One region of the Thermosediminibacter oceani DSM 16646 genome, then DNA from elsewhere that is predicted to be linked to it. Evidence: riboswitches for the same ligand, from Rfam matches in the RefSeq annotation. Region 1 holds a riboswitch; each other region holds the start of a gene.
What was found. Region 1 has a riboswitch for cyclic di-GMP ahead of TOCE_RS09700 (type II secretion system F family protein). Riboswitches for the same ligand answer to the same signal wherever they lie in the genome.
Positions count from the first base shown of each region.

Region 1 (4,373 bases):
GCTGACTTGTTTTCCCCTTAACTTTTGGCGCCCAAATCACTTTCCCATACCCTCCTTAAGCAATAAAGGCGTTTCTCCCCCAGCCTCCCTGGCCTCATGTGCCCTATTGATATACCAAAACACGTCACCGCTCTGACTAGAACAGAAAAACCTGCTTGTACCAGTCAATAATATGTGAACCCCAGAGTGCCGCAGCAAGCGTGCCCGCTGCAATAAAGGGGCCAAAGGGAATGGCATCCTTCGGCCCTTTCAGCCTGAAAAGCAGGAGAACGGCAGCTACCAGGCCCCCGGTAATCACCGCGAGAAACAGAGCCAGAGCCGCCAGCGGCCAACCTATAAAAAGACCCGCTACCGCGGCCAGCTTTACGTCACCGCAACCCATTCCGCCTTTACTAAATACGACAATAGCAAATAAAAATCCTGCTCCCGCCGCGCTTCCCGCCAGGGACGACCAGACCCCCACATCCCTGGCCGCAAACCCCAGAACGATGGCGGCCGCAAAGCCGGCCAGTACAAGGCGGTCCGGAATAAGGTAGTGTTCCAGGTCGATGAAGGCAGCCGCTATTAAGACGGCGCCGAGAAAAAGATACTTGACCAGGGCCGGCACCGGTCCATAACGATAAAACAGCGCGGCAAACACCGCGCCTGTCAACAATTCCACTACAGGATACCGCGGGGAAATTCGCGCCCCGCAGTAGCGGCACCTCCCCCGCAGGGCGAGGTAACTTGCCACCGGCACGAGATCGCACCAGGCCAGCACGTGCTCGCAGGCCGGACAACGGGATCGCCCCCAAACCACCGTCTCTCCCCGCGGCAGGCGGTAGATGACGACATTGAGGAAACTGCCGGTGAAAAGGCCGAGTAAGAAGAAAAACCCTACCATGAAAAACATAATTTTCACCTTTATAGACTTTCTTTCTATTTACTTAGTAATATTACAGGGTGCTATGTAGGTCCAATCGATTACCTCTTGTTTGCTGAAACATGATATACAGCAAGTTCCGGCAGTTGCTGCTTGGTGGGCACCATCAATGCCAGCATAACTTAATTTGAGATTAAAATATAATTGACTGCGAAGTTAATCTTTGGAAATTAAAATATATACTACATTGCTGGTTTGGCTGTCTTTCATAACCATATTTCCGCCCAGGTCAGCCCTTAATCTGTCGTAAAGATTGTCCGGAACATAATCAACTTCTAGATACCTAGCAGAATCTCCACTTCCCTGGCCATCCCAGTTTACCGCGCTATCATTTTTGTAAGTATACGTCCCGCCCCACGGGTTCTTGTTTGGCCAGCGATCCAGGTATGGCCCGTTCCATCCAGGATAACTATTATCATCAGGCTTATCAACAAGGTAAGAGTAATCATCACTTTGCGGCCATTTTCCAGTATCCGCATAAAAATTCAACACTGCCGTTTTAATCGACTTATAATCTGCCTCAGCCGCTACAACTTTGCTCCTCTCGATAGCATTGAAGGCATTTGGAAGAACTACGGCAGCCAGGATAGCAATGATGGCTATGACTACCAATAGCTCTACCAGGGTAAAGCCCCGCTGGTCTTTTACTTTTTTCCGAAAGCATTTCATCATAAGAAACAACGCCCCCCATCAATTTGTTTTATAAAATGGTTCAGATTACTTTACCGGTTTTCCGCCGATTTCAACCCCCCTTGCAAAATTATATATTATCCTATATTTCCTATATTCCCAAGTATCTGGAAGTAGGGCAGCAATATGGAAATCACAATAAATCCCACCGCACCGCCCAGCATGGCGATCAATAAAGGCTCTATCAGAGCAGACAGGCGGCTGACGGCTTCTTTCACTTCACGGTCGCACAATTCGCTGATTTTCGCCAGAAGGAAATCAAGGGCACCGGTTTCTTCGCCTACGGCGATCATTCCGATGATCATCGGAGGGAAAATACCGCTCTCCTTCAGCGGGTCCGCAATGCCCTTACCATCCCTGACACTTTCCTGTGCCCTAGCTATGGCTTCAGCTACTACCCGGTTTCCCACCGTTCGCCGTACTACATCCATAGCCTGGAGAATCGGAACCCCGCTTCTAAGGAGCGTGCCCAGGCTACGGCTGAAGCGGGAAAGGACCGCCTTCTTGTGGAGCGGGCCAAATACCGGCAGTTTCAGCAAAATACCGTCCAGGCGGTATCTGGCGTTATCTGTTTTGAGGACCCCGTAAGCCACATAAGCCAGAATACCTGCCGCAAAGATCAGGATAGGCCATCCCCGCCGGAGAGCTCTGCTTACGCCCATCACAATCCGGGTCGGGAGGGGCAATGGCACCCCCAAGGCGTTCAGCATGTTTTGAAAAGCCGGGAGAACGAAGACCAGCAAAACGATCAAAACCGCCAAAGCCACCGATACGACTAAAGCCGGATACGTAAGGGCGGACTTGACCTTCTCCTGAAGCTCATGCTCCCGTTCCAGGTGGGCAGCCAACTCCTCGAGGGCCTCATCGAGGGACCCTCCCAGCTCAGCCGCCTCTATTGCATGCACCATTATCGGAGGAAAAACCTGCAACCGGGCCAGCGCTTCGTGAAAAGTCTCACCTCCTTCAAGGCTTCTCACAATCTCTTCAATGTTCCTGCGCAATATTTTATTTTCAGCCTGCATGGCCAGGATTTGGAGAGCCGGGACGATCGGAAGTCCCGCTCCGAGCATGGTGGCCAGTTGCCGGCAGAAAACCGCAAGATCCTGTTTTCCAACGCGGCGTAAAAGTCGTCCTGAATTTATCGCAAACCGTTCCCGCCCGGGGCGAACTTCCACGATAAATAAACCCTTATCCCTTAAAAGCCGGACGACAGCCGCCTCATTTTCCGCTTCTACAGTACCGACCACCGGTTGACCAAAAGCGTCGCGCGCACGATAACTGTAAATCGCCATATCTCCACCTACACTGTCCCAAAAAGACGCACCGGGCTGCTTTGGAAGAACGATTCATACCGTCCCCCGGCAGCCCGGCGGCCGATAGGCTTTATTACCCTTAGGCCCGTAGCTTTGCGCCCCCGGCTTTCACCGGGTTTGCCCTTTACAGGGATTTTTATAAATTTAATTCGGCAAAATTATCCAAAATCCTTCTTCAATTGATATAAATCCGGGTGAATTAATCCCTTTTCACGCAATTGCCTGAGCGACATTTCCATGGTCTGCATTCCGAATCGGCCGCCCGTCTGCATCAAAGAAACGATCTGGTGGGTTTTCCCTTCCCTTATAAGATTGCGCACAGCAGGGGTAGCAATCAAAACTTCCACAGCCACCACCCGTCCTTTGCCGTCAGCCCGGGGCAGCAGTTGCTGGGTAATGACTCCGGCCAGAGTATCCGAAAGCTGGATTCTGATCTGGTTCTGCTGGTGCGGAGGAAAAACGTCTATAATCCGGTCAATGCTCTGGACAGCACTGCCGGTATGAAGGGTAGCCAGCACCAGGTGCCCGGTTTCCGCCGCAGTAATTGCCGTGGCTACCGTCTCCAGGTCCCGCATCTCGCCCACCAGAATAACGTCGGGGTCCTGGCGCAGGGCAGCCCTTAAAGCGCTCGCAAAGGAAGGAGAGTCACTTCCGATTTCCCGCTGGTTCACGATACTCCTTTTATGCGTATGCAGGTACTCTATGGGGTCCTCCAGCGTAATTATGTGACAGCTGCGCCGCTCGTTAATCCGGTCGATCATGGCCGCCAGAGTCGTGGTCTTACCGCTGCCGGTAGGCCCGGTAACCAGGACCAGGCCGTGGGGCTGATCGGCCAGCTCGCCTACCACCGGGGGTAGCCCCAACTCGTCAAGGCTGTGAATAACATCGCCAACCAGGCGTAAGGCAGCCCCTATACTTCCGCGCTGGTGAAAAATATTTACCCGAAAACGCCCCAATCCCGCTGCCGAGTAGGCCAGGTCCAGTTCCTTTCGCTCAATAAATTCTTCCCACCGTTCACCCAAAATCTCCCTTGCCAGTGCTTCAGTATCAGAAGCAGTCAAAGGAGGCCACTGCCCCTGAGGTTCGAGCCGTCCGTGATGCCGGAAGACCGGCGGTAAACCCACCGTCAGATGTATATCCGATGCCCCTTTTTTTATGGCTTCTCCCAGTATTTCCCGCAAATGCATCAAAACTATCACCTGACCTCTGCGCTAAAATTCGCCCATGGACACGCGAATCACTTCTTCCACTGTGGTTAATCCCTGGCCGGCCTTTAAAAGTCCGTCTTCCCGCAAGGTAACCATTCCGCCGGCGACGGCAGCCTTTTTTATTTCCGTAACGGGTGCTTTGGCAGCCACGAGAGAGCGAATTTCATCGGTCATCACCAGGATTTCCTGGATAGCAGTCCTGCCCTGGTATCCTGTGTAATTGCACTGCCGGCAGCCGCG
Region 1 covers NC_014377.1:1,932,867-1,937,239, forward strand. Annotated here, with positions in the region: gene TOCE_RS09685 (type IV pilus modification PilV family protein) at 1-40, opposite strand, end outside; gene TOCE_RS09690 (prepilin peptidase) at 137-892, opposite strand; gene TOCE_RS09695 (type II secretion system protein GspG) at 1,079-1,594, opposite strand; gene TOCE_RS09700 (type II secretion system F family protein) at 1,690-2,904, opposite strand; cyclic di-GMP riboswitch class I at 2,970-3,057, opposite strand; gene TOCE_RS09705 (type IV pilus twitching motility protein PilT) at 3,084-4,112, opposite strand; gene TOCE_RS09710 (GspE/PulE family protein) at 4,137-4,373, opposite strand, start outside.

Region 2 (4,373 bases), 280 kb from region 1:
GATCAGGTACTACGAGAGCATGGGGCTCGTCAATCCGGTTCGCACCAGCGGCGGGCAGAGGCGTTACACGGAAAACGATGTAATAAGGCTCATCCGGATAAAGCAGATGAAGGACAGCGGTTTTGACCTCAAAACCATAAAGGAGAAAATCCTGGTCTTCGAGCAGAAGCTGGAGGAAATTTCCCTTTCCGACATTAATCCCGCCCAAGTGAAGCTCTCTTCACTTTACCCAGTTTCCAACAGGGCAGTGTTGATGAAGCTGCTGGAAGAAAAATAAAATCCTTGCTTTTTTTGCAAGGATTTAATAAACCTTATGACCTGCCAGATAAGGGTGAAGGTTAGACTTTGCCTTTTCTACGTGTCTTATCATGGCTTTTTCCGCCGCATTGGGGTCTCGCACCGCCAAAGCGTTGTAAATTTCTTTATGCTCTTCCAGCGAAATCGGCGCCCTGCCGCTGCTTTTGATGGATACCAGCCGGGCTCTTTGGATAAAATGGTGAAAATTGGTGAGAACCGATTCCAGGGGCCTGCTCTTGCACGCTCTAAAGATGATGTCGTGGAACCGGGTATCCAGTTCCGAAACTTTATCTATTTCTCCTTTTCCCGTGTAAAATTCCATAAGGTCAAGCACGTCCTTAAGTTCTTTGAGCTGCTCCGGGGTTATCTTTTCAGCGGCCCACCGGGCAGCCAGTCCCTCGATCATTTTTCTAATAGTGTATATGTCTTCCACGTCCTGTTCGGTAATACCCTCAACTATTACCCCCTTGTTAGGGATGCTCGATACCAGCCCTTCCAGCTCCAGCTGCCTTATAGCCTCCCTCACCGGCGTGCGGCTCACGCCCAGTTCCCTAGCTATCTTCAACTCTATAAGGCTTTCACCGGGCTTATACACACCGTTGAGAATGGCGTTTTTCAGGTGCTGGTATATTTTGTTTCGGAGGGAAGACCCCCCTTCCTGGGTTTGGCTGAACATAAAATTTGCCCTCCTCGCTCCACGCCTTCTATGTTTATTTTACTATAGGTTTTTTGATTTTGAAAGCAGGGATTTTCCAGGGCCCAAAATGGTATAATTATAAAGGCATGTGCTGGCGGTCGTGCCGGCACATAAACATCCCATGAACATATCTATAAGGAGGATACGACATGAAATCCTATATATTTGCTCTACTCACGGCTTTATTCTGGGGAGCCGCACCAATTCTGGGCAAAATGGGTCTTGCAAAGCTGCCGCCCTTCCTGGCCCTGTCGCTGCGTTCCTTTACGATAAGCGCCGTCCTGCTCGCTACCGGTTTGCTTTCGGGCAGTTTTAAAAACCTCTCAATAGAAACTAGATCCTTCCTCTTTATCGCCGGGGAGGGTTTAATGGCATCATTGCTCGGACAGCTGGCCTATTATTACGCCCTCAAGTACAGCGAAGCTTCAAAGGTCGTCCCCATAAGTTCTGCTTTTCCGCTGGTCACGGTTGCTCTGGCCTTTCTCTTCCTGCGCGAGAGCCTGACGCTTAAAAAATTTTTCGGCACCCTGCTGGTCATTCTGGGAATTATATTGATAAGGGGTTAGTCCTCATCCCTCATCCTGACAGCCAGTATCTCCCCAAAATACAGGACGTGATAATCCCCGGTGCCGTAGTATAATGCCTTTACCTCGGCCGGAATCTGCTCGGGGTGAAGGGGAGATTTGTAAATGATGCCGCATTCAAAGTGTATATCGCACCCGTCTATTACCGGGGTGTCCACCGTCTTGCCCGGCAGGAGTGAAAGGCCGCATTCCTTGAACTTGTCTACGTCTCTTCCCGATTTGGTGCCGCATATTTTCAGTGCGTCCTTCATCCGATCGTTCAGGGGAAAACTGACGGTGAAACTCGAGGCCTTTTCTATTAGGTCGAAGGTATATCTGGAAGGCCTGACCATTGCCATGAAAACCGGCCTGTGCCACACGTAGCCAAGGGTCCCCCAGGCAATCGTCATTGTGTTTATCGTGTCGCCGCTTTTTACGGTCAAAAAAGCGCCCTTTTTCAGCTGTTCCAGGACTTTTTCGGCTACTTCTTCGATACGAACGTCTTTATACACAGCTCATTCCCTCCAGTAAATTCAAGTTTTGATTTAATAACGCCCCCGCAAAAGCTTAATGCGGGCTTTCTATATAGATTGTAGCATTTTTTTGAAAATAATACAAATAATACGTTGCGGTTTACGGTGTTACTGTTTTAAGTTATCACATAGCCGATCTTTGTCATCGGGCATATAAAAACCCGACTGGAAATCATGTCGGGTCGGCCCATATATTGAATTTCCCTCGAAAGACAAAAAATCCCCGAGCTGCCGAAGGGGGATGTGGATTTGCTTTAAAAGCACCATCGGCAGCCCGGCTACCATAGCATTAAAAGCTTTATATCCGCAGCTTGGCACTCCAGCTTTTCGGCTGGTTTGCACTTTGGTATACTTGTTCATTTCAGGTTAATTATCCCATATATTTTATATTTTGTCAATAATGAATTGTTCAACCAAAAAGCCTTTAGCACCTTTCTGATCACTTGTTAAGGGCTTACGGCCCTTATGCCCACCTTAACATCGTATAGCGCAGCGCACGCCCCCATTTCGGTGGTGCGGGAAGGTATGAGGAAATTGGGACATGCACCGCTTTCCACGTTCCAGCCCGACTCCAGACTGACGGTGTCCTTTCTCATGCCGCGTTCGAAATACACCCTGGCTCTTATGCTACCCATGTCGTTGTAAATTTCTACTTCCTGCCCTTCTTTTAATCCCAGCCGGATCCCCTCTTCGGCACTGATATACACTTTTGGAAAGGGATTTAATTTTCTAATATATTCGGCCACTTGGAATTGAGAGTGTATACGGTACCGGGAATGGGGGGTTATGAAGTGGTACGGGTAGCCGTCGTCCTCGCAAGCAGGAGCCACGTAGGTGGCCGTGGGAGGCTGGCCTTCGGCCAGGGCTTTTTCTGAATAAAATTCGAATTTGCCCGACGGCGTGCGGAATTTTTTATCCTGCCAGGCCACATCCGGCACGAAGGAGTTTTTTATATGCCCCTTTTCTCTTAGAACGGAAAGGTCCACCCCGAATTTTCCAAAAGCCCCGGTGGCGTATTCCAAAAATTCCTCCCGGCTCTTCCAGGGGAAATCCTCAAGTCCGATTCTCCTTGCAAGCTCAATGAAGATCTCCTCGTCGGGCCTTGCCTCCCCGACGGGCTCGATGACTTTGGGGCAGTAAAAAATCCAGGGGCTCCAGGAGCTTACCTTGACGTTTTCCTCCTCGAAAAAGGTGGTGCACGGCAGCACCACGTCGGCCTCTTTTGCCGTGTCTGTCATGAACATGTCTATAACGACAACGGTTTCGATATTGTTCAGGGCCTTTCTCGTCATGGCCGTGTCCGGCACGTTTACGACGGGGTTTGCGTTTGTTATGAACGCTATTTTAACGGGCGGGTCCTGGGCCTTCAAAATTCCGCGGGCCATGCTGGACAGGTCCATGAGCCGCCCGGTCCCGACCGGTGCCGCTCCCTTCACGAAACTTCCTACGTACCAGTATGTATCGATACAGTAGGATACCCCGGCCCCCGGCTTTCCGATGTTGCCCGTAACTGCCGCCAGGGCGTCGACAGCTCTTACGGCGTTGCCGCCTCCCCTGTACCTCTGCAGTCCAAATCCGAGCAGGGTGGTGACGGGGGTATTTTCCGCGTAGAAAAGAGCAAGGCGCACTATATCATCAACATCCACCCCGGTGATCTCCGAAACCCTCCCGAGCGGGTAGTTTTCCAGGGTCCTCCGGAATTCTTCAAACCCATAAGTGTATTTTTCTATGAATTCGCGGTCGATTTTACCCCATTCTACGAGGTACCGGCACGCCCCCAGGGCCAGGGCTGCATCGGTACCCGGCTTCGGACTTATCACCAGTTCGGCCATGCCCTCCATTCCGGTGGTGAGCGGGTTTACTACGGCGATCTTCCCTCCCCTTTCCCTGCACTCCAAAATAAAGGGCATGGAGTGGACATTCGTTGATTTCACGTTTCTGCCCCAGAGGACGCAGCCTCTGGCGTTGGGCAGGTCTTCTATGCTGTTTTGTAAAAGACCTCCGAAGTCGTAAATCTGTGCAACCAGGCCGGCGCTCAAGCATAAGTCTCCCGAGACCCTGGTAATACCGCCCAGGGCGTTGAAAAACCTGGTGTCAAGGTGTTTTGTTGTGACTTCCGACCCGCTGTAGTGGTAGTGAAGCACTGCCAGAGGGCCGTATGTATCCACGACCTCGGTAAGCCTCGCGGCTATGAAATTCAGGGCTTCATCCCAGGTTACCCGCTTGAATTCACCGTTCTTTTTCATAAGGGGATAACGGAGCCGCTCCGGGTGGTAGACCAAT
Region 2 covers NC_014377.1:2,213,848-2,218,220, forward strand. Annotated here, with positions in the region: gene TOCE_RS11145 (MerR family transcriptional regulator) at 1-277, shown strand, start outside; gene TOCE_RS11150 (GntR family transcriptional regulator) at 302-973, opposite strand; gene TOCE_RS11155 (EamA family transporter) at 1,144-1,560, shown strand; gene TOCE_RS11160 (flavin reductase family protein) at 1,557-2,069, opposite strand; cyclic di-GMP riboswitch class I at 2,356-2,441, opposite strand; gene TOCE_RS11170 (molybdopterin-containing oxidoreductase family protein) at 2,537-4,373, opposite strand, start outside.
Region 2: it holds a riboswitch for cyclic di-GMP, as region 1 does, so the genes downstream of both, TOCE_RS11160 (flavin reductase family protein) here and TOCE_RS09700 (type II secretion system F family protein) in region 1, are expected to answer to the same signal.

Region 3 (4,373 bases), 330 kb from region 1:
GACTTTTCATAGCACGTCTTAATATTTTGGTTTTTTGAATTTGAAATAATATAAATTACTCAACATTATTTAGGAGTTCACATTTTCAACTGTCAATAGCGGATTTAAATTGACCCATTTTCAGCGATTTTAAATTGACCCACCCTGGCTTTTTTTAAATTTAAGCATTATTATGTTGGTTACCATACAACCCGGTCTTTAGCCTGTCCTTTAGGCGGTAGCTGTTGCCCCTTATGTTGATTATGTGGGCATGGTGTAATAGTCTATCCAACACTGCAGTAGCAAGTACAGGGTCTCCCATGAGCTCCCCCCATTCTCCAAAGCCTTTGTTGCTGGTAAGTATTATGCTCCCCTTTTCATATCGGGCACTTATTAGCTGGAAAAAGAGGTTCGAGCCAAGGCCATCTAATGGAAGATAGCCTACTTCATCGATTACAAGGAGCTTGGGCCTAGTGTAGATCCTCATTCGCCTTTCTAACCGGCTTTCTTTATATGCCTTTTTGAGGTCCTCAATGAGCCTAGAAAGACTCGTGAAGTAGACTGATATACCACAAGATAGGGCTTCTATAGCAAGAGCCACGGCAAGGTGCGTCTTCCCTACTCCAGGCGGGCCAAGAAATATTACGTTTTCTACCCGGTGGACAAAGGCCATTGTGGCAAGCTCTTTTATCAGTTTTTCATCGATGCTGGGCTGGAAGGCAAAGTCAAATTCGGTTAGAGTCTTGCGGTATGGAAGCCGGGCAAGTTTTGACCTTACCTCGATATTCCGCCTTTGCCTTTCAGCAAGTTCAGCCTCGAGCAGGTTATTTAAGAAATCAAGATACGTGCTATTTTGGCGTTGAGCTCTTTCAAGGAGGGCGTCAAGGAAAGATGCTGCGTTTAAAAGCCCCAGTTCTTCAAGGTGGGACCGAGCTTTTTCAAGGTCTATCATACTGTGCCCACCTCCAGGAGGCTTTCGTAAACCCCCAGAGAACGCTTCTCAACTTCCAGGGAAGATAACTTGATAGCCCTCGGTCTAGGATAGAACATGCCTTCGGCTTCTTTTAGACCCTTATACTGACCTTTGAGGAAAACGATGGTCCTTGAGCGATAATGTTTTTCGTGGGTTGCTATCACCTTCCCATCATAGAGGATTTCGATTTTGCCGTTTTTGTCCCTTACAACCACCTCTTTTCCGCTATATTGCCAGGGAACGCCGTATCTTACGCCGTTAAAGCTCAAGAGGCCGTCTTTGTGGACTTTCCTTACTTCTTCAAGGAATTTTTGGTATCTGTCAGAGGCAGGGAGTGGTTTGAGGTTTTCTTCCTTCAGGCGGTCAATAGGCTTTTCCCCGGTGGTGCCGTGAATCCTCCTGTTTTTCTTTTCGCACCACACTATTGCCTGGTGGTTTAAGTCACCGTAGTTTATGAACTTCCTACCCGGCAGGAAGTTGCTTTTGACAAAGTCTATTCCGCTTTCTACTTTGCCTTTGGTCTGTGGACGTCGTGCTCTGCACACTTTAGGGGTAAATCCAAGGGTTACAGCCAGGTCTTCAAAGATGGAGTTCCATATGGGCTTTCTGTTTTCTCCGGTGCCAAGTATTACGGTCTTCATTCTGTCGGTAAGGACTATGTCGGTCACTCCGCCGAAGTATTCAAACCCGCGGATCAGGCAGCGGATGAAGGTATGTATGTCGCAGCGGTTTGTGAATTCTACGTATATGGCTCTGGAGTAACCCAGTACCATGACGAAGACGTAAAGCTTACGTATTTCGCCGGTTTCCTCGTCAATGTAGGTGTATTCGCCCCAGTCGACCTGGGCCTGCTGGCCGGGCTTGGTTTCGTAGCGGCATACGGCAGGAACCTGTTTTGGGGGTCTAAATTGTCTTACATAGTCCCTTAAGATAGTGCGGCCGCCGGTATAGCCTTCTTCTTTGATTCTTTCGTAGATAACTTCGCAATTGAATATACCAAGATTTATGAGCTCTTGAATGGTATCTTTGTATGGATCGAGCTTTGATCCTCTTTTGGGATGCGGCTTCCTTTCGGGAATGCCCTCTGCCCTTAAGTATTTTCTTACCGTATTCCTTGAACGGCCTGTTTCTCGTGCAATTGCACGGATGCTCTTGCCCATTGCTCTTAATTCGTGTAACATGATAATAGATCCACTCCCTAGCACTTATTTCCCTCCGATCTTTTGGCTGGTATCAGAGGGATATTTCGCCAGGGGGTGGGTCAATTCCTTTTCGTTGCTCCTGGGTCAATTATACACCGGCGGTGACATCAACCACCTCCTTATGTTTGTCCCTTGTTATTTAAAGAGTAAATAAGAGGGTATTTTAATACCCCCCTATTAAAAAATTTTTAATCCTTCCCATTCGGGATACGATTAATTTCTTTTTTATGTCCTTTTTCGGGAATAATTTGGGATTAAATATTTACGTATTCGGCTATATCGGCAGGAAAATTAAGGAATATGGAAATATAAATTTTAAAATTATCAATTAAAGAGAAATAATACACAGAGAAAAGGGTAAACTCAATGAAAGGTAGGGGTGCAAAAGCCATAGGGTCTAAGGTGCATTTACATTATAACAGCATGGCTGCCGCTGAATAAAAAGATCTGGCTAGCTTTCTTTTTCGGCGGCGATTCTTTTTTGGTTTCAATGTTGTTTATTGCATAATTAAAATGGACAGAGTTGCAAAATAAAATCCCCACTTTTGCAACTCAAAAATCCCCAAATTTGCAAAGGTCATTGCAGGCACCCCTAAAAACCTTTACCCTTGTAGTTAGGGAAATCTTAACTGCAAGGGAGGATTGGAGGATGCTCACAATGACCCATATTGATAATATCAGAAAAGCGTTCTTTATGAAAGGGCAAAATATCAGCGAGATAGCCCGGGAATTCCAAAAAGACCGAAAAACTATACGCAAGTATATTTATCAAGAAGACTGGAACACCAGGGTTAAAGTTGAAGAAGTTAAACATACCTTCCCAAAACTCGACCCTTTCAAGGCGGATATAGATCAGTGGCTTGAAGAAGATAAAAAAGCTCGCAAAAAGCAGAGGCATACCGCCAAAAGGATTTATGACAGGCTCTGTGAAAAATACCAAGATAAGTTTAACTGTTCTTACCGCACCGTAGCAGGCTACGTAGCCATGAGAAAAAAAGAATTGTACCAGGACAACTCATGTCGTCTGCCGCTGGAACATATCCCGGGTGAAGCGCAGGTGGATTTCGGTGAGGCAGACTTTTACGAAAACGGGACGCTGCATCACGGATTTTATCTGAACCTGTCGTTTCCCTACAGTAACGTAGGATATACCCAGCTTTTCAAGGGAGAAAACCAGGAATGCCTGTTTCAGGGACTTAAGGACATATTTGAACACTTGGGGGGAGTACCCCGTAAGCTATGGTTTGATAACGCCAGCACTATCGTGAAACTCTCGAAAAATGGAGAGCGCAAACTAACCGACGCCTTCCTGAGGTTCAAGCAGCACTATGGTTTTGAAGCGGTATTCTGTAACCCTGCTTCCGGCCATGAAAAGGGTAATGTGGAAAACAAGGTGGGATACCACCGGCGCAACTTCCTTGTCCCGGTCCCCAGGTTTGAAAAGCTGGAGGATTTTAACCGCGAACTTTTACGATTGTGCGACCGGGACATGCACCGCGAACACTACCGGAAGGAGGCATCCATAGCCGAACTTTTTAATGAAGACCGTAAGGCTCTGCTTGAGCTGCCTACCGTTCCTTACGAGGTAGCCGGTTACATAACAGTCAAAACCAACGCCTACGCCAAATTCAGCTTGAACGGTGGAAAGCACCTATACTCTACCGCCCCCAAATACGCCAACAGCCGGGTGCTTGTAAAGATAACAGCCCATGAGGTCATACCGCTGGATGAGAGCCACCGGGAAATCGTGCGCCACCGGCGGCTTTACGGGGACAACAAGCAAGAAAGCATGGACTGGCTGCCATATCTTACCCAGCTTTCCCGCTGTCCGGGAGCCCTTAAGTATTCGGGAATATACAGCATGCTGCCGGACCCACTCCGGGAATACCTCGACGGCTTAAGCAAAAGTGAGCGCGGCAAAGCGCTCAAGGCTTTGGCTGTGCTTTGTACCAAAAGCAGTTTTGAACAGGCTGTGAACGCTGTAGCCGAGGCTCTCCTTTACGGAGTGCAGGATTTAGACAGCCTCGTAGCCATCCATAACAGGATAACGGGTATAACCCCGCAGTTGGAGCCGGTAAAGATTCCGGAAGGGGTTCCTGAACTCACTGCATTCCGCTTCAATGCAGAAGACTATGACAAAGCCTTTCTGAAAGGCGGTGCCAATTTATGCTGAAGGACGAAATCGCCGCCTGCTGTAAAGCATTAAAACTCAGCCGCAA
Region 3 covers NC_014377.1:1,604,881-1,609,253, reverse strand. Annotated here, with positions in the region: gene istB (IS21-like element helper ATPase IstB) at 161-931, opposite strand; gene istA (IS21 family transposase) at 928-2,157, opposite strand; cyclic di-GMP riboswitch class I at 2,501-2,589, shown strand; gene istA (IS21 family transposase) at 2,813-4,327, shown strand; gene istB (IS21-like element helper ATPase IstB) at 4,321-4,373, shown strand, end outside.
Region 3: it holds a riboswitch for cyclic di-GMP, as region 1 does, so the genes downstream of both, istA (IS21 family transposase) here and TOCE_RS09700 (type II secretion system F family protein) in region 1, are expected to answer to the same signal.

Region 4 (4,373 bases), 190 kb from region 1:
TGACTAAAAAATTATCTCTACTGGCCCTTTCTTTAATCGTTGCACTCACTCTTTCCGTCATTGCACCGGTTCAAAGCGCCATTTTTAAGGTAGATGCCGTTTCTGCGGCAACCAGTTCACAGAATACTTCAACGCAAAAACAAACAACAAAGACACCGGCAACGACTACCAAATCCACCAAAACGCAAACCGCCGTTAAAAAATCAACTCCTACCGTTACAAAAACTTCCAGCACAAGCGGTATTAAACGCTTACTTGCCTTGGGCTCCTATGGTCAGGATGTAAAACTCCTGCAAACCATGCTTAATCAGCGCGGCTACAAGCTCAAGGTAGATGGTATATTTGGCCCCAAAACTTTAGCGGCGGTAAAAGATTTCCAAAAGAAAAATGGCCTTAAGGTAGATGGAATAGTAGGCCCCAAAACTCTTGCAAAACTAATGCCGGCTCCGGCGAAAACAGCGGCTGCAAAGCCCGCACAAACTACAAAACAACCTACACAGCAGCAGGTATCACAAAGTGAAAAAGTCGTGGTAAAGATAGGAAAGGTTGACTATTCAGCTCATCCTTCCAAGAGCTTTACGGTTGCGATAGCTGCGGTTGCGGGTGACAAGATAGTTGCAGCGTATATTGATGACTACCAGTTCATGCCTAAAGATGTGGCAACGGGAGTTCCCAATTCCGATGGGGACTTAGGCAAAAATTATCCTGAAGGCTACGTATTGGCATCGAAGCTGACCAATGCGGCATACTACAGCAATAATATGAAGGAAAAAGCAGGTTCTACAGTTCCCATAGATAAGAACTTCGCAGCAATTGTAAATTACGTAAAAGGTAAGACCATCAGCGAATTAGAGGCAAAACTTGCACAAACAACCCCGGAAAATATGGTGGATGCGGTAACCGGTGCGACCTTGGCGGACACACACGGTTATGTATCGGCAATCGTGGCAGCTGCTAAGGCTGCTAAAAATGCTGATGCAAGCTATTCATTCCAAGTCGATGTGAAGGATTTAAGCAATATTAAAATTGGGAAAGTTGACTATTCAGCTCATCCTTCGAAGTGCTTTACACTTGCAGCAGCGGTTGTTGTAGGGAACAAGATAGTTGCAGCGTATATTGATGACTACCAGTTCATGCCTAAAGATGTGGCAACGGGAGTTCCCAATTCCGATGGGGACTTAGGCAAAAATTATCCTGAAGGCTACGTATTGGCATCGAAGCTGACCAATGCGGCATACTACAGCAATAATATGAAGGAAAAAGCAGGTTCTACAGTTCCCATAGATAAGAACTTCGCAGCAATTGTAAATTACGTAAAAGGTAAGACCATCAGCGAATTAGAGGCAAAACTTGCACAAACAACCCCGGAAAATATGGTGGATGCGGTAACCGGTGCGACCTTGGCGGACACACACGGTTATATATCGGCAATCGTGGCAGCTGCTAAGGCTGCTAAGTAATAATTCAAAGCAAGTAAAATAAAAAAGGTAAATTTTTAAAAGACGGTTAATAGGCCTTGAAAAGGATTAGTAGCCTATTAACCGTCTTTTTTATCTCGATTACCCGGAAACTCAGTTCAGGTTCAGTTCTTCTGCTCAAAAACTGCGGGGAGATAAATATTTATTGGTTAACCATTAAAACAGCAGGAAAATAAAGGAATTTGTAGTAATATATATTGTTATAATATTAAAAAAGAGGAAATAAGATAGACAGCGAAAAGGGCAAACTCACCGAAAGGTGGGGGCGCAAAGCCATAGGGTCTAAGGTGCTTTTGCACTATGACAGCCTGGTTGCCGCTGACCAAAACGATCTGGCTCGCTCTCTTTTTCGGTGGCGGGTCTTTTTTGTTTTCGGATATAGACTCGGAAAGGGGGGCACTTTTTTGGTATGGGGATGAAACCAAAGCTTAGGGAATTAATATATAGGGCAAAAGACGGCGATGAGGAGGCCCTTGTCCAGCTAGTTGAAAGGTTTGTGCCCATAGTTAAAAAATACACGCGCAGGGTGGGTAACGGAGAAATGTATTCCAACCTGGTGGAGTGGATTGTAAAGGCGGTAAAGCGCTACCAGCCCGATACCAGGTGGGGCAGGGAAGAACTGAATCGCTATCTGGCTTCTCTGAGGGAGAAAAACGATATAAAAAAGCAAGAATAATTTTACAGGGGGTTATAATACGACTTCATGTCTCCTCTTTTATATGGTAAGGGAATAAACCGGGGAGGTGAAGCTGTATGGTCAGTATCCCCAAATTCTACGAACTCGACCTCGACCCCGAAGACGCAAGGATTGCGGCCTGGTTTTTAAAGGGACTTAAGAGAGAAGCGAGAAGACTTTATTTGAAGCAGAAAAAACTGAAACAACACGAGCTCCTGATTTTAAACAACAGAGTGGACAGGGATAACGATGGCGAATCTCCGGAATTGATAGACACCCTGGCAGACGGGATCGATGTACTGTCACGGGTGGAAGACAGGATATTCGTCAGGGAAGCTCTGATGATGCTGACGGCAAGGCAGCAAAAAGTTATAATGGCGACGGTCTTTGAAGGTGCCACCGAGAAAGAAGTAGCCGAAAGGCTGGGGATATCCCAGCCGGCGGTAAATAAGATAAAGAACAGGGCTTTGAGTAAGTTGAAAAAATACCTGCGTGCAATCTGAAAGCCATAGCTCGCGCTATGGCTTTTTTTGCTATCCCTTGACAGCTCCGGCGGTGAGGCCCGAAATGATTCTCTTCTGAAATATTAGTACCATCACTATAAGCGGAACGGTTACTACCACCGATGCCGCCGCGATGTCCCCCCAGGGGAGTTCATGCTCGCCGGGGAACATGGCTATCCCTACCGGCACTGTACGCATTAGGTCCTTGGTGTTGAATACCAGGGCGAAGAGGAACTCGTTCCAGGCTGCTATGAAAGTTAGTATGGCCGTGGTGAACATCCCCGGTGCAGCAAGCGGAAAGATAATCTTCAGGAATGCCTGCATTGGTGTCGCTCCGTCTACCTTGGCCGATTCTTCCAGCTCGAAGGGTATCTCTCGGAAAAAGGACGTCAGGATCCAGAGGGATAACGGTATGGTAAAAGTGGTGTAAGTTAGAATAAGCCCAAGATGTGTGTTTAAAAGGTTTATCTTTTTCAAAAACAGGAAGAGCGGGCTTATTATGGATATGCCCGGGAACATGGATACCGACAGTACCAGGGCCAAAATAAGGGCCTTGCCCCTGAATTTGAGCCTGGCTATGGCGTAAGCGGCAAAAGAAGACACAAAAAGGCTCAAAAAGGTTGTGGCAGACGCCACTATCAGGCTGTTCTTCAGGTACACCAGGAAAGGCCTCTTCGTGAAAACAGAAAGGTAATACCCGGTAAAAATCCTGTCTGGTATCCATCTAGGGGGTATGCTGAAGAGCTGTTCCGGCGGCTTTATAGATGTCATAAACTGCCAGAGGAATGGAAACAGGATGTATAAAAGGAAAAGTATCACGAAGGTGCAAAACAGAATCTGATTCAGTAAGCTTTTATTTTCCATAAGCTCACCTCAAAATCGTGTTCTTATCCATCATTCTGATGTATAACATAGCCAGGATGAACACGAATATGAATATCACCACTGAGATAGCCGAACCGAGTCCGAAGTCCAGGTTTCGGAAAAGTGTCTTATATGCGTAAATGGAAAGGGTTTCCGTAGAGTTACCGGGCCCTCCTCCGGTCAGCACGAAGATGAGGTCGAACACCCTGAAAGCGTCCAGAGTTCTGAATATCAGGGCTACAAGAATTGTGGGCTTCAAAAGCGGCAGGGTGATGCTGAAAAATTGCCTGACGCTGCCGGCACCATCTACCCTTGCTGCTTCGTACAGTTCTTCCGGTATCGTCTGGAGTCCGGCAAGAAGGATCAGGGCCATGAAGGGTGAGGTCTTCCAAACGTCGGCGAAGATGGCTGCTCCCATAGCTGACGCTGGCGTCCCCAGCCAGGACCTGTAGCTTTCTATCAATCCCAGCTTCATTAGGATGTCGTTTAACACGCCGAACTGATCGTTGTAGATGAACTTCCACATCAATGCCGACACTATGGTGGGGATTGCCCAGGGTACCAGAACCGCCGCCCTGATAAGGCCCGTGGCTCTGAACCTTTTGTTCATAAGCAGGGCCATTGTCATGCCGACCACCAGTTCCAGCGCTACGGATATTACCGTGAAGTAAAAAGTATTCAACGTCGCCGCCCAAAACCGACCGTCAGAAAAAAGAATGGTATAATTTTGGAGCCCGACGAATTTGGTAAGGCCGATGAGCTGCAATCTCATGTGAAAAAGACTGAGCCTGAAGGTTTCGAATACCGGGTATATATTTATTAGGATTATGCAAAGCAGTGCGGGAGTAACGA
Region 4 covers NC_014377.1:1,746,316-1,750,688, reverse strand. Annotated here, with positions in the region: gene TOCE_RS12795 (peptidoglycan-binding domain-containing protein) at 1-1,460, shown strand, start outside; cyclic di-GMP riboswitch class I at 1,711-1,798, shown strand; gene TOCE_RS08770 (helix-turn-helix domain-containing protein) at 1,888-2,154, shown strand; gene TOCE_RS08765 (sigma-70 family RNA polymerase sigma factor) at 2,232-2,657, shown strand; gene TOCE_RS08760 (carbohydrate ABC transporter permease) at 2,688-3,521, opposite strand; gene TOCE_RS08755 (carbohydrate ABC transporter permease) at 3,526-4,373, opposite strand, start outside.
Region 4: it holds a riboswitch for cyclic di-GMP, as region 1 does, so the genes downstream of both, TOCE_RS08770 (helix-turn-helix domain-containing protein) here and TOCE_RS09700 (type II secretion system F family protein) in region 1, are expected to answer to the same signal.